Regions from separate parts of the Chryseobacterium vaccae genome, predicted to be linked through region 2. Evidence: riboswitches for the same ligand, from Rfam matches in the RefSeq annotation. Region 2 holds a riboswitch; each other region holds the start of a gene.
The links. A riboswitch is a leader RNA that binds a small molecule or an ion and turns the genes downstream of it on or off. The one in region 2 is predicted to bind cobalamin.
Positions count from the first base shown of each region.

Region 1: another riboswitch for cobalamin. It lies ahead of FW768_RS08055 (T9SS type A sorting domain-containing protein); the one in region 2 lies ahead of metE (5-methyltetrahydropteroyltriglutamate--homocysteine S-methyltransferase).
Region 3: another riboswitch for cobalamin. It lies ahead of FW768_RS09190 (TonB-dependent receptor plug domain-containing protein); the one in region 2 lies ahead of metE (5-methyltetrahydropteroyltriglutamate--homocysteine S-methyltransferase).
Region 4: another riboswitch for cobalamin. It lies ahead of FW768_RS17260 (TonB-dependent receptor plug domain-containing protein); the one in region 2 lies ahead of metE (5-methyltetrahydropteroyltriglutamate--homocysteine S-methyltransferase).

Region 1 covers NZ_VSWH01000001.1:1,792,213-1,795,363, reverse strand. Annotated here, with positions in the region: gene clpP (ATP-dependent Clp endopeptidase proteolytic subunit ClpP) at 1-642, shown strand, start outside; gene FW768_RS08055 (T9SS type A sorting domain-containing protein) at 783-1,907, opposite strand; cobalamin riboswitch at 1,987-2,176, opposite strand; gene FW768_RS08050 (esterase-like activity of phytase family protein) at 2,423-3,151, shown strand, end outside.
Region 2 covers NZ_VSWH01000001.1:951,589-954,739, forward strand. Annotated here, with positions in the region: gene FW768_RS04370 (hypothetical protein) at 1-561, shown strand, start outside; gene FW768_RS04375 (Lrp/AsnC family transcriptional regulator) at 580-1,041, opposite strand; cobalamin riboswitch at 1,197-1,382, shown strand; gene metE (5-methyltetrahydropteroyltriglutamate--homocysteine S-methyltransferase) at 1,562-3,151, shown strand, end outside.
Region 3 covers NZ_VSWH01000001.1:2,032,159-2,035,309, forward strand. Annotated here, with positions in the region: gene cdd (cytidine deaminase) at 49-531, shown strand; cobalamin riboswitch at 1,200-1,375, shown strand; gene FW768_RS09190 (TonB-dependent receptor plug domain-containing protein) at 1,408-3,151, shown strand, end outside.
Region 4 covers NZ_VSWH01000001.1:3,795,130-3,798,280, reverse strand. Annotated here, with positions in the region: gene FW768_RS17260 (TonB-dependent receptor plug domain-containing protein) at 1-1,324, opposite strand, end outside; cobalamin riboswitch at 1,434-1,618, opposite strand; gene FW768_RS17255 (transporter) at 1,781-2,731, opposite strand; gene FW768_RS17250 (cytochrome-c peroxidase) at 2,731-3,151, opposite strand, start outside.

The DNA.
Region 1 (3,151 bases), 840 kb from region 2:
GGAAATAACGGTCTGGTTACCGATCAGTATATGGGAATGTATGGTCCAACCAATCTTACGCCATATATTATGGAAGAAAGAAGATTAAACGTTGCCCAGATGGACGTTTTTTCACGTCTGATGATGGACAGAATTATTTTCCTGGGAACAGGGATTGATGACCAGGTGGCCAACATCGTGACAGCACAGCTTTTATTCCTGGAAAGTGCAGATCCTTCAAAAGATATTCAGATCTATATCAACTCGCCGGGCGGAAGCGTTTATGCAGGGTTAGGAATCTACGATACCATGCAGATCATCAAGCCGGATGTAGCAACAATCTGTACCGGAATGGCTGCTTCTATGGGAGCTGTTCTTCTGGTTGCCGGAGAGAAAGGTAAGCGTTCTGCGCTTAAGCACTCAAGAGTAATGATTCACCAGCCTTCAGGAGGTGCACAGGGAGTAGCTTCTGATATGGAAATCAACCTTAGAGAAATGTTGAAATTAAAGCAGGAGCTTTATGAAATTATCGGTCACCACTCAGGACAAACTTACGAATGGGTAGAGAAATCTTCTGACAGAGATTACTGGATGACTTCTGAAGAAGCTAAAGGCTACGGAATGGTAGATGAGGTTTTACAGAGATCTACAGAGAAAAAATAATTTTCCCTTAAAGGATAAATGAAAACGCACCCATCCGGTGCGTTTTTTTGTTTTATATCGTTGAATTTTGATGTTTTGTGCTGTTTTCTAAACCTAACAGGTCTCCGAGACCTGTTAGGTTTTTGTTAAGCGCACTCACGTTATTTTTTGATAAGCTTATGAACCGTAGTATTTTTTGAAGTTTTAATCTCCATCAAATAAACACCGGATTGCATAGACTGAATATCAATTTTTGAAGCTTTCGAAGTAAGAACTTTCTGTCCGGAAACCGAATAAATATTGATTTCTTTTATATCATCTGCTGTTTCTATCTGAATAAAATCACTTGCCGGATTCGGATAAATTCTGAATGCCTTCTTCTGAGCATCAGAAACACCTAAAACTTCCTGTGATGCTTCGGTAGGGGTAAACGGTAATCTTTGTCCAAAGCTTAAACCTAGCCATTCGTTATTGCTCAGTTGAGTTGGTGACAAAGAAGTCTGGCTTCTCCATGCTGAAAGATCTTTTCCTTTGAAAAGCTTCCAGGTATTTGTTCCTGAAGGTATTCCTGAATGATTGTTTAAAGATAAAGAGGCGATCTGCCCTCCATTTGAAGTGAAATTGAAATAGGAAGCGTGAGCCTGAATTTGTTGAAGAGCCTGTTTAGCAGTAATGCTTCCGTTATATTTGATTCCGAAAACAAAAGAATGGGCAGAACCATTTGAATTGTTGGTACCAAAATCAATAATCACAAGGCTTGAATTGCTTCCTGTTCCGATCCAGTTGGTGATCTGTGAGGTAGTATACCAGGCAGAATTGTAAGCGGCAACAGGAGGGGATGGATGGGAGAGTGGAGGTGTATTATCGGTAAACCCATATCCAAAAGAGGCCCCGTACCATTTACCGTTGACGAGCGGATCTCCGTTCACGCCGTTATTAAGTGTCATATTTTCAGCAGAAGGCCCTGACCATGTAGACCAGTAATCATCCGGACTTGGTACGTGATGGTTATAATTCAGGCTGTAAAGGAATCCGGACGGAATCTCCACTTCTATTTTAGGTTCTGCAGCTGCAATAGCTCCGATGAGGTCTTCCATGGTAAGATCATCCGAGTCAAAACGGTATCCCCAGGCATAGGAGGAAGGATTGTCATCATCATTGAAGTCAGCAATGAAATAGGCTTTTTTAGAACCGGTTCCTACCCAGAATTTAATGTCGTTTTCGGTAAACTGGGCCGACAGGAGCTGCATACAAAGCAGCAGGAAAAAAAAGTAGATTTTTTTCATGATATAATTAAATTAAAAGTTTTATTCCCGAAACTTTCCCTCAGAAAAAAGAAATGAATGACTTCAAATACTCTGTCTCTGATGAATATGGGGTAAGGCAGGTCTCCTGGCTTGCATCAGAAATACGCCTTCCCGGATTTTGATCCAGTGGCACAGTGTACTCCTGTTTAAACAGCTTACAGTTGCGGGTACAGCCCAAGAATTGAATATTCTTCTCACTTGGTTCCCTTTTAATGAACAATGGTTCAGCCTTAAACCGTTACAAATATAGGGTGTACATTTTTGATGTCGTTTTGTGAATTATTTTGAATTTTTACACTTTGTTTGATAGTTTAAGGATGTTTGGGATGATGATTTTTAGATTTAATAAAGAATTGGTGAGTTTGGATTTTATTCTGATATTTTTTCTGTTTAAAATAAATTAACCTTAGGAGCTTTATTGTTAAAGTATATTTATTCTTGTATTCAAGATCAGTTTACAATTGTTGTCTATTTTCGCTGCCATAAAAGTAAACATGAAAAAACTGCTGATCTCTGCTTTGGCGCTTATTGCTATGGCATCATGTAAAGATGATGACAATGTAAGCAGCCAGGATATTAATTATTCTAAACTTCCTCAGGAATTTCCTTTTTCCAAACTGGCTACCATAAATGGGGTAGATGTGATTAACGGAGGTTTTGGTTCGGGTGCAGCAGCCCATCCAAGCAGAAAAGGTGAGTTCTATCTTATCACAGACCGTGGTCCCAATACTGATTATCTGAACGGGAAAAAATTTCCGGCTCCGGATTTCACTCCAACCATTATGCATTTTAAGATCAATGCTGATGGAAATATCGAGGTCATTAAATACATTAAACTGAAAAATCCTTCCGGTCAACCGATCACTGGGCTTCCAAATCCTGCGGGGATGGGAAGTACAGGCGAGACCGCTTACGATGTAAACGGAAATGTTTTAGGAACGGATAATTACGGTCTGGACAGTGAGAGTATTGTAGCTGCTGCGGACGGTACTTTCTGGGTTTCTGATGAATATGGACCGCATATTGTCCATTACAGTGCAGAAGGAGTGGAAATGGAAAGGATAAGCCCAATAGGCGTTAATACGGGACCGAGAAAACTGCCAGCTGTTTTAGCCAAAAGGAGAGCAAATAGAGGAATGGAAGGACTTTGTATTACTCCGGACGGGAAAACACTGGTAGGAACCATTCAATCAACGATGTATGTTCCTACAAAAGCCCTGGCT
Region 2 (3,151 bases):
GGAATATTTGTTTCTGTCGTTATACTGGTTATGGTTATAGGGCTGATTTTGTTTCTGTCCTTTATATTGAGCCTTATATTCCGCAAAACTAAATTTATATCAATTGTTTTTTTAACATCAATTCCTGTTTTAATAGTTTCATGTTATAAACTATATTCCCCAACCTTAAAAATTATTGTTCCCAAAGGATATTCCGGAGAAATCAATCTTGTGCTTTCAAAACTCAGTAAAAATGAATTAACAGTTGACTCTAACGGAATCGGGTATATTACCCAATGGACTTTTGATAAAACCTATACCCGTCCGGAAGTTTATGATACAGAAGGTAAAAATCTGGACAACCGTCTTATCAGCTATGATAAAAACAAGTTCTGGGGACAATCCTTCGGTGGAGGAAATACCATTAAAAGCCTGAGCTTTGAGATCAATAAAGATTCAACAGAATTGCCGCTACGGAGTTTTAAAGTTTCTGATTGGCTGCGAAAAGTCGATATGAATAAAGTTTATCTTGAACATCCGGAGCAACCTGTAGAAAATATTCTGGAAGTCAGGAGCAAATAATATTGTCCTTTATAATATTTATATGGAAACCCCATGGGTATTTTTTACCTCCGCCATTACAAAAGTACTGTGTGTGCTTCCGATAGAATCTACCGATCCCAATGTATTGAAGACAAAATCCTGATAATGTTTCATATCCCTTACCTGAACTTTCAGCAGGAAATCGAAATCGCCGGAGATATTGTAACATTCCGCTACTTCTTCAATATTAAGGATGTCTTTTACAAACTTATTTCCGACAGCTCTGTCATGAATTTTCAGCTTAATCTGGCAGAAAACCGTAAAACCCCTGTTCAGCTTTTCAGCTTCCAGAACAGCTGCATAATGCTTGATATAACCTTCCTGTTCTAATCTTTTGACCCGTTCAAAAACAGGTGACGGAGACAGGTTAATTTCTTTTGCCAGCTCTTTAACGGTCAGTTTTGCATTCTTTTGCAGGATTCTCAGCAACTGAAGATCCTTTTCATCAAGTCTTTCCACAGGATAATATTCTTTTTACGGTCATTTTTTTCAAAAATACAGAATATTCAGCTTTATAATAAGATCAATTCAAAATATTATTCTAAATTTTCAAAATACAGCCAATCAATTATCTTAATTCTATATCTTTATCCCCTATTTTGTTCTTTATAATACTTCATCAAAACGGAAGAGGTTTTACGTAGCGTAGATTAATAGGGAATCGTGTGAAAATCACGAGCTGTCGCGCAACTGTAAGCAGCATACCAAAGGTTTCTGTCCCAGCATATCCACTGCCAAAAGCGGGAAGGATGACAGATGCCGCTGCAAGCCAGGAGACCTGCCTGTTCCGGATTGACAATGCTTCCGCGGTCTGAAGCTTTGGGTCATACAGATGATACTTTGAACGTATTCTACCGTTAACAGGAAAATTACGTCCTTTTTGTATCTCTGCGTTTCCTTTATTTTCTTTCCGCGGCGGCATAGCGAAGCATTCAAAAGAGCTTTTAAACCATTGTTTAATTTAAAAGTTTGAAAGAAAATGCAAACACACCTACTTGGCTGCCCGCGTATTGGCAGCAACAGAGAACTCAAAAAAGCCTGTGAACAATATTGGGCAGGTAAAACATCATTGCAACAATTGCTGGAAACCGGGGAAACCATCAGCCAAGCCAACTGGACAATCCAGCAGGAAGCAGGCATCGATCTTATTCCGTGTAATGATTTTTCGTATTATGATCAGATATTGGATATGACGCTTACCGTTGGAGCCATTCCGGAACGTTATCAGGCTATTGCTTCTGAAGAATCTTACTCAGAGCTTGATCTTTACTTTGCTATGGCCAGAGGCTATCAGAAAAACGGTCTGGACATCACTGCCATGGAAATGACCAAATGGTTTGACACCAATTATCATTATATCGTTCCTGAATTCAGGAAAAACCAGAATTTCAGATTATTTTCCGATAAAATCATCAAAGAATTTATCCGTGCCAAACAATCCGGGATTAATGCGAAACCTGTCATTATCGGATTGGTTACTTACCTGCTTTTGGGTAAAGAAAAAGAAGAAGATTTCGACAAATTGGATCTGGCTCAAAATCTTTTGCCTGTTTATATTGAAATTTTAAAAGAGCTAGAACACCACGGTGCAGAATACATTCAGTTTGATGAACCGTTCCTCGGTTTGGATTTAAATGAAAAAGCAAAAGAAACGTATCACTATATTTATGGTGAAATCAGAAAACAGTTTCCGGATCTTAAACTGATCATTGCCTCTTATTTTGAAGGATTAAAAGACAATCTTTCTCTGGCTTCTTCCCTTCCGACAGATGTTTTGCATATTGATTTAGTGCGCTGTCCTGAGCAGTTGGATGACGTTTTACAGGCAATTCCTACCACATTAAGCCTTTCTCTTGGAGTTGTGGACGGAAGAAATATCTGGAAAAACGATTTTGAAAGATCGCTTCACTGGATTAAAAAAGCGGTCAGTGAAATCGGATCAGAACGGGTCTTTATTGCGCCTTCCTGTTCGCTCCTCCATGTTCCTTTCGATCTTGACTCGGAAACTAATGAAGAAGTTTTGTCTCCTGAAATTAAACAATGGATGGCTTTTGCCAAACAAAAGATTGGAGAAATCGCTGTTTTGAAAAAGCTAGCTTCAGAAAATCCGGATTATCATACTTTGCAGGTATTAGCTGAAAACAGGAAAGCACTGGAAAACCGTAAAGTATCAACGCTTATTCATCATCAGGAAGTTAAAGACCGCATTTCCGTAACCACTGAAGCAGATGCACAGAGAAATAATCCGTTCAACATCAGAAAAGAAGTCCAACAGAAAGTCCTTCAACTTCCATTGTTCCCAACAACAACCATTGGCTCGTTTCCTCAGACCAAAGAAGTAAGAAGCTGGAGAGCGAAATTCAAAAAAGGGGAACTCACTGCCGGACATTACGATGAACTACTGAAAAAAGAAACGGAAAGAACAATCCGCTGGCAGGAAAAGACAGGAATTGATGTACTCGTTCACGGAGAATTTGAGCGGAATGATATGGTGGAATATTTCGGAGAACAGCTTTCCGGATTTGCCTTCACTCAAAACGGTTGGGTACAAAGCTACGGAAGCCGGTGT
Region 3 (3,151 bases), 1.1 Mb from region 2:
TGATTAAAAAGAACTAATTTTAGCCCCCCTTTTTTAGTCGTACAATATATGAAAAAAGACCTACAGATCAGTTACGAGTATTTTAAAAACAGCAGCGAACTGAGCGATATTGAAAAAAAATTATTCGAAAGAGCCAAGCAGGCCCGCGAAAATGCCTACGCACCTTACTCCCAGTTTCTGGTAGGCTGTTCCGTACTTCTTGAAAACGGAGAAATCTATTCGGGTAACAACCAGGAAAATGCAGCCTTCCCATCAGGATTGTGTGCAGAAAGAACAGCACTTTTCTGGGTAGCCGCCAATTTTCCGGATGTTAAAATAGAAAAGATTTTTGTAGTGGGCGGACCTAAGGAATTTCATGAGAAAAATCCTCCGATCCCACCATGTGGAGCCTGCCGTCAGAGTTTAATAGAATTTGAAACCAAACAGAACGAAAATATAGAACTTTATTTTTCAAGTATGAACGAGGAAGTTTTTAAAGTACATGCGATTAAAGATTTGCTTCCGTTTTATTTTGATTCATCGTTTTTGTAAAAGCTGATAAGAATTTCAAAATCTGGATGGAAGATCTGTTGTTTTTTGCCACGAATTCACTAATAAAGTATCTGTATCTGTGGCAATAAAACTTTTTTAACCACAAAAGATTTTACCGCTTTCATATGAAAGTTTAAAGCTTTACCTATAGAAATTCATTTAAATTCTTGGTGAAAAACCTGATCAATCCGAGAAAATTTCACGCTCGTAGATCATCTGGTTTTGCAGATTTTTAAAGTATCGCTTTTCAAAACCTTCATACATATTGTTCCCACAAATCTCACAGATGACGCAGATCTTTTTCTGGAAAATCTGTGCAATCTGTGGGAAATCTAATTTGTATTACTTCTTTTGATATTTTTTTGTCACGCAAAGCCTTATTCTGGATCCTTTTGATTTTAGGGAGCTAAGGATGGAATCAACTCCGTTGACTCGATGAAGTGGTGGATTAGCCTTCGGCTGTGTTAGCTCTTAAAATATTTGATTGTAAAACGGATGAAAATATTTGATTTTCTTACACCTTAAAACACGATAATAATTAAATTTATTACGATATTATATCAAACCAACAAAAAATTTACGTAATCTATGGGATCTGATAGAATTCTGCCTGTTTTCCCATTTATCGTTTCATCTTTCTGTCCTGTTGTCCAATACATTTAAAAACTTATCTTTGCAAAAATTTTGGTTTCCAGCATATTGGAAATAATAGGGAATTGGGTGAAAAACCCAAACTGTCCCCGCAACTGTAAATCGCAATGAGAGTTTCTGCAACAAACCACTGTTTATACGGGAAGGTGCAGAACGCGAAAGTCAGGAGACCTGCCAGAATACTAACTAAAAACAGATTGCTTTCGGAGGAAAAGTGAAATTAGTATGGATATAAAAAGATCTTTATTACTGCTTTGTTCGTCATATGGCAGCTTTCTTTTAGGACAGGAGAAGGCCATTGATACCATTTATGTATTTGACAACCAGATGAGCAAAGTTAAACTGTTTCATCACGTCAATACGATTACTCCAAAAGATATTGAGAAGAATTCCACTAGTCTTTCTGAGCTTTTACGGTTCCAGTCACAGATTTATATGAAGGAGAATGGCCGTGGTGCTGTTTCTTCACCGTCTTTTCGGGGAACGAGTGCCGGCCACACAGCTTTTGTATGGAACGGAATCAACATCAACTCTGTTTTTTTAGGACAAGGGGATGTGAATAATATTCCGCTTTATGGCTATGACCAGCTTGAAGTGAAAGCAGGAGGAGGAAGTGTACAGTATGGAAGTTCTGCCATTGGCGGCAGTATCCATCTTAATAATAATCTGGAATTCAACAGAGGATTTGGGGCTTCCTTATATTCGGAGGCTGCTTCTTTCGGGACTTATAATAATTTTGTCAAAGCTTCTTACAGCAATGAAAAATTCAGTTTCAAAGCATCGGGCAGCTATGTGATCAGTGAAAATGATTATAAGGTTCCAGAATTTGTAACAGGAAGTTCTCCCTATAATAATCTCAACGGAAAATATTACAATACGGCCTTTAATATTGGGGCTTCCTATAAGATTGCGGACCATCAGACCATTTCATGGCAGAACCAGATCTTCGATGCGTCCCAGCACTACCCTATTTTTGAACCTAACGGAAATAAGACCAAATACAACGCTCAGACTTTAAGAAGTCTTATCTCCTGGGATATTAATACAACGAATCTTTCCAATAGTTTAAAGGCTTCTTATACGGAGGATAATTTCCAGTATTTCGGGGATATTACCCGTCCGAAAACGAGCGGAGCCGAAGGAAAAAATTATATATTCAAGAACGATTTCAATTATTTTATCACTCCAAAGATCAATATCAATGCGATTGGGGAATTCCAGATCAATAAAGGGGAAGGTTATGAATCGGGATTGGATAAGGTCAGTCGAAATGTGGGATCTATAGCAGGTATTATCAGGTATTTTACAACAAAGGATCTCCGTTTTGAAGCCGGTGTAAAGCAGAATTTCATTGAGGATATTTCTTCTCCGCTTCTGTATTCCTTTTCAGGAAAATGGAATGCTTTGAAATGGTATCATGCCGGGATAAGTGTTTCCAAAAACTTCAGATTCCCATCATTTAATGATCTTTACTGGCAGCCCGGCGGAAACCGTGATTTAAAACCGGAAACTTCCATCAACCTCGATATGAACCATGAGTTCCTCTTTGGTAATTTTAAAGTTACCTTGAGTCCCTATTATATGGATATTAAGGATTATATCAACTGGCTTCCGACTCCTTACGGATACTGGGGAGCTTTCAATACCTACAAAGTTGAATCTTATGGTCTGGAAACACAGGCTTCATTCCATAAAAACTGGGGCAAGCACGGGCTAAGACTGAATGCAGGATATACCTATTCTAAATCGGTGAATAAAGAAACCCAGAAACAGATGATGTATGTTCCTTTACACAAAGCTAACGGAACAGCGGAATATCAATATGATTTCCTTAAGGTGTATGTTCAGGGGCTTTTCAACGGTCTTACCTACACGAGTACGGATGAAAGTAAAGCAACATCGCTTGATCCTTATTTCATCCTAAATACCGGAGTTTCCGCAACCTTCCTGAAAAAATATACTTTAGGGG
Region 4 (3,151 bases), 2.8 Mb from region 2:
AGTCTTTTGAATCAAAGGGCTGATAGCTCAGAAATGCAGAAGGGGTCCATTCCGTTTTATCGGGAGATTTTGCATTTTTTTCTACATTTTCATGTACAAAGGTTCCGAGTACACTTCCCAGAAATTTAAACCTTCTCCACTGATAGGTTGTAGCAAAGGCCAGTAATGAAGTATATCGGGTAGGAAATGAAAAATCCCTGAGACTGGCATCCAGATTATTGTACTGAAAATCAAAACCTGCGCTTACATCCCAGTCTTTAGTAATGGAATAGATATTAGATGAAGAAAGATAGAATTCCCTCTGAGTATAGGTATTATCGATACGAAGTGCTGTTGTTGATACATTAACTGTATCCAGAAATCTGGAATAATCGTAAGCAAATTTGGCTTTCACCTGAGTCTCAAATTTTGGGAACAGTTTTTTTCTGAAATTGGCCTGAATAAAATAGTTTTCATCCAGCATCTGCTGCCCTTTGGGACCGAAATCATTATTCACAATAGCTGTAGGAATTCCACGGTCTGAAATATATCCGTAACCCCGTACACTCCAGCTTCCGTCATTAAGGGTTCCGTTAAAACCGGTTTCAAAACGTTTGGCCCGGATGTAAGAATCATATCTTCTGGCAATGGTATCATTGGCAACAGAACCATCAGCATTTTTCTTTTCGTATTTATACTTGTACAATCCTTTGCTCTGAACAAATTCTGAACTGAAACTTGCGGAAACCCGATCTGAAATCTTCTGTTCTAAACGGAATGAAGGATTAAAGAGACTGATAGACCCTAATTTCAATCTAAACGTTACGTTCGTTTTTTGATTTCCTTTAAATACAGGTATTTTAGGTTGTAGATAAATAGATCCCGAAGATCCGAAATCCTTTGCCGGCTGAAAAATTTCACTTTTCTGGCCGTTATATAAAGAAATTGACTCTATATCATCAAGGGAAAATTTTCCGAGGTCCACCACTCCGTTCTGTGCGTTTCCGAGTTGAATTCCATCATAAAAAACGCCGACATGCTGGCTTCCCATACTCCGGATATTCACCGTTTTCAGACCTCCCATTCCACCGTAATCTTTGATCTGAACACCGGAAAAATACCGAAGGGCATCTGCCACCGACTGACTGTTAAGTCTTTCCAGTTGTTCCCCCGAAAGAATCTGTGCCGGAAGAATTTCTTTAAAATCTTTTTTATAAATCTGAATAGGAAGAATCGTTTTCTCCCAGATGCTGTCCTTAGACTGTGAGAATACAAGATGAGAGGCTGCCACAAAAATTGTGATAGCTCCCTTTTGAATCAGAGAAGCAATAAGTTTTGTCACCATTAGCTCATTTAGAATAATGATGACGCTAATGGATATAAGAAAGCAACGACAAAGCACAGCATTCACTGCACAGAATCATTGTAGTCCTAAGCTTTATTCCACGAAAGCGTCAAACGTTCATCATCTGGCAGGTCTTCTGACTTACTCCGTTTCTGAAATCCTTCCCATTAAAAAACAGTGGATATATTATTCAAAAACTTTGGTGTGGAGCTTACAGCAGCGGGTCTGTCCCGGATTTTCACCGGATTCCCTTTTAAGCGCTTTTTACGGCTCACCAGATTCCGGCAAAGATAAACAATTATTAACACATTCAAAACATGAAATAACAAAATGATTTTCAATGGGATAAAAACATTTAACAATAACCTGTTGCCAGCAAAAGATAAACCCTACAGATAAAAAAATATCTGTAGGGTTTCACTTAAAAACACCTCTTCCCAAGCGATCAACTGTTCATCAAATCCCGATATTCAGAAAAATACTGAAACGGGATTTTGCCTCAATATCTCCTCCTGCCAGGTTGGTGTAAGCAGGCAGCATAATCTCACTCCCGAGACTAAACTTTTTATAAGATGCTTCAAAGCCCAGCTTCCCATACAAAGCGCTTCCTGACGTGCGGGGTAATGCTTCTCCGTACTGTCGGTTGGTATCATATACTTCACCCTGAAATCCAGCCTTGGCAGATAAGATGGTTTTCTCGTTCCCTGCAACCTGATAAAATCCTGTTGCGGCATAATTCCATTGGTTTCCGAACTGATAATGCTTTTTATTTTCCGTTTTGATGGTATAATCCGTATTAATCAGAACTGCCAGCTTATTTCTCTGGAATTTATAATTCAATGCAGCCTGATAATCCCAGCTCCCTGTTCCCAGCTGAAAACTCGGATTAACTCCGGACATCCCTTTTTCGTCAAATTTACCTAAAGGAACTTTTATTCCCAGACCTCCATTAAGCTGATGGACATTCTCCTTTGAATTAACGATCTGATAAATTCCCATCAGGTTCAGATCTCCTATTCCATTGATACGGATGTCTCCCTGCATTGTTTTCTTTCCGTGAAAATGGAATGGCAGACTGGCATAAACACTCAGTTTTTTTGTCAGAGGAATTTTTCCCCAAAGCTGAAGCGTATTGAAATACTGATCCTGTGTAAGATCTTTCACAAACAAATTTTCTTTTGCCTTATAATGCTGGGCAAAATATTTAATCCCGATAAACTGAGGATTCAGCAACGATTCAAAACCTGAAGAGCCATTTCCGGCCGCACAACCGCAGGCATCGCAGTCATCAAGCAGTATTATTCTATTAGCATTATTGGAAACCTCCATGCTATCGTTAACAGTTTTAGCCTGAAATCCAACAGATACAACCATTCCTGTCATTACCATTATTGTTTTCGTGTTCATTATTCAGAAAATTTGGGGTTAGAAATAAAGTTTTTATCGGAAAGCGTTTTCAGAAAAGCAACAATAAACTGCTTTTCCTGACTATTCATAGCTATTCCAATATGACCGTTCTGTTTTAGCTCCGGATCCAGATTAGGATTGTCTTCTACTCCGTCCGAATAAAAATTAAGAACGGCTTCCAGTGTATAGAACCTTCCGTCATGCATATAAGGTGCTGTATATTCTACATTTCTAAGACTTGGCACTCGGAATTTCATCCAGTCGTTCTGGTCGAGGGTTACCCGGTAACGCCCAGGATCTTTAAACTGCGAATTATAATACATACCCGTATTTCTGAAACTTTCATCTGTAAATAGTTCTCCGCTGTGGCAGGAAGCACATTTCTGCTGGAAGAGAGTCATTCCCTGGGATTCTTCTGTA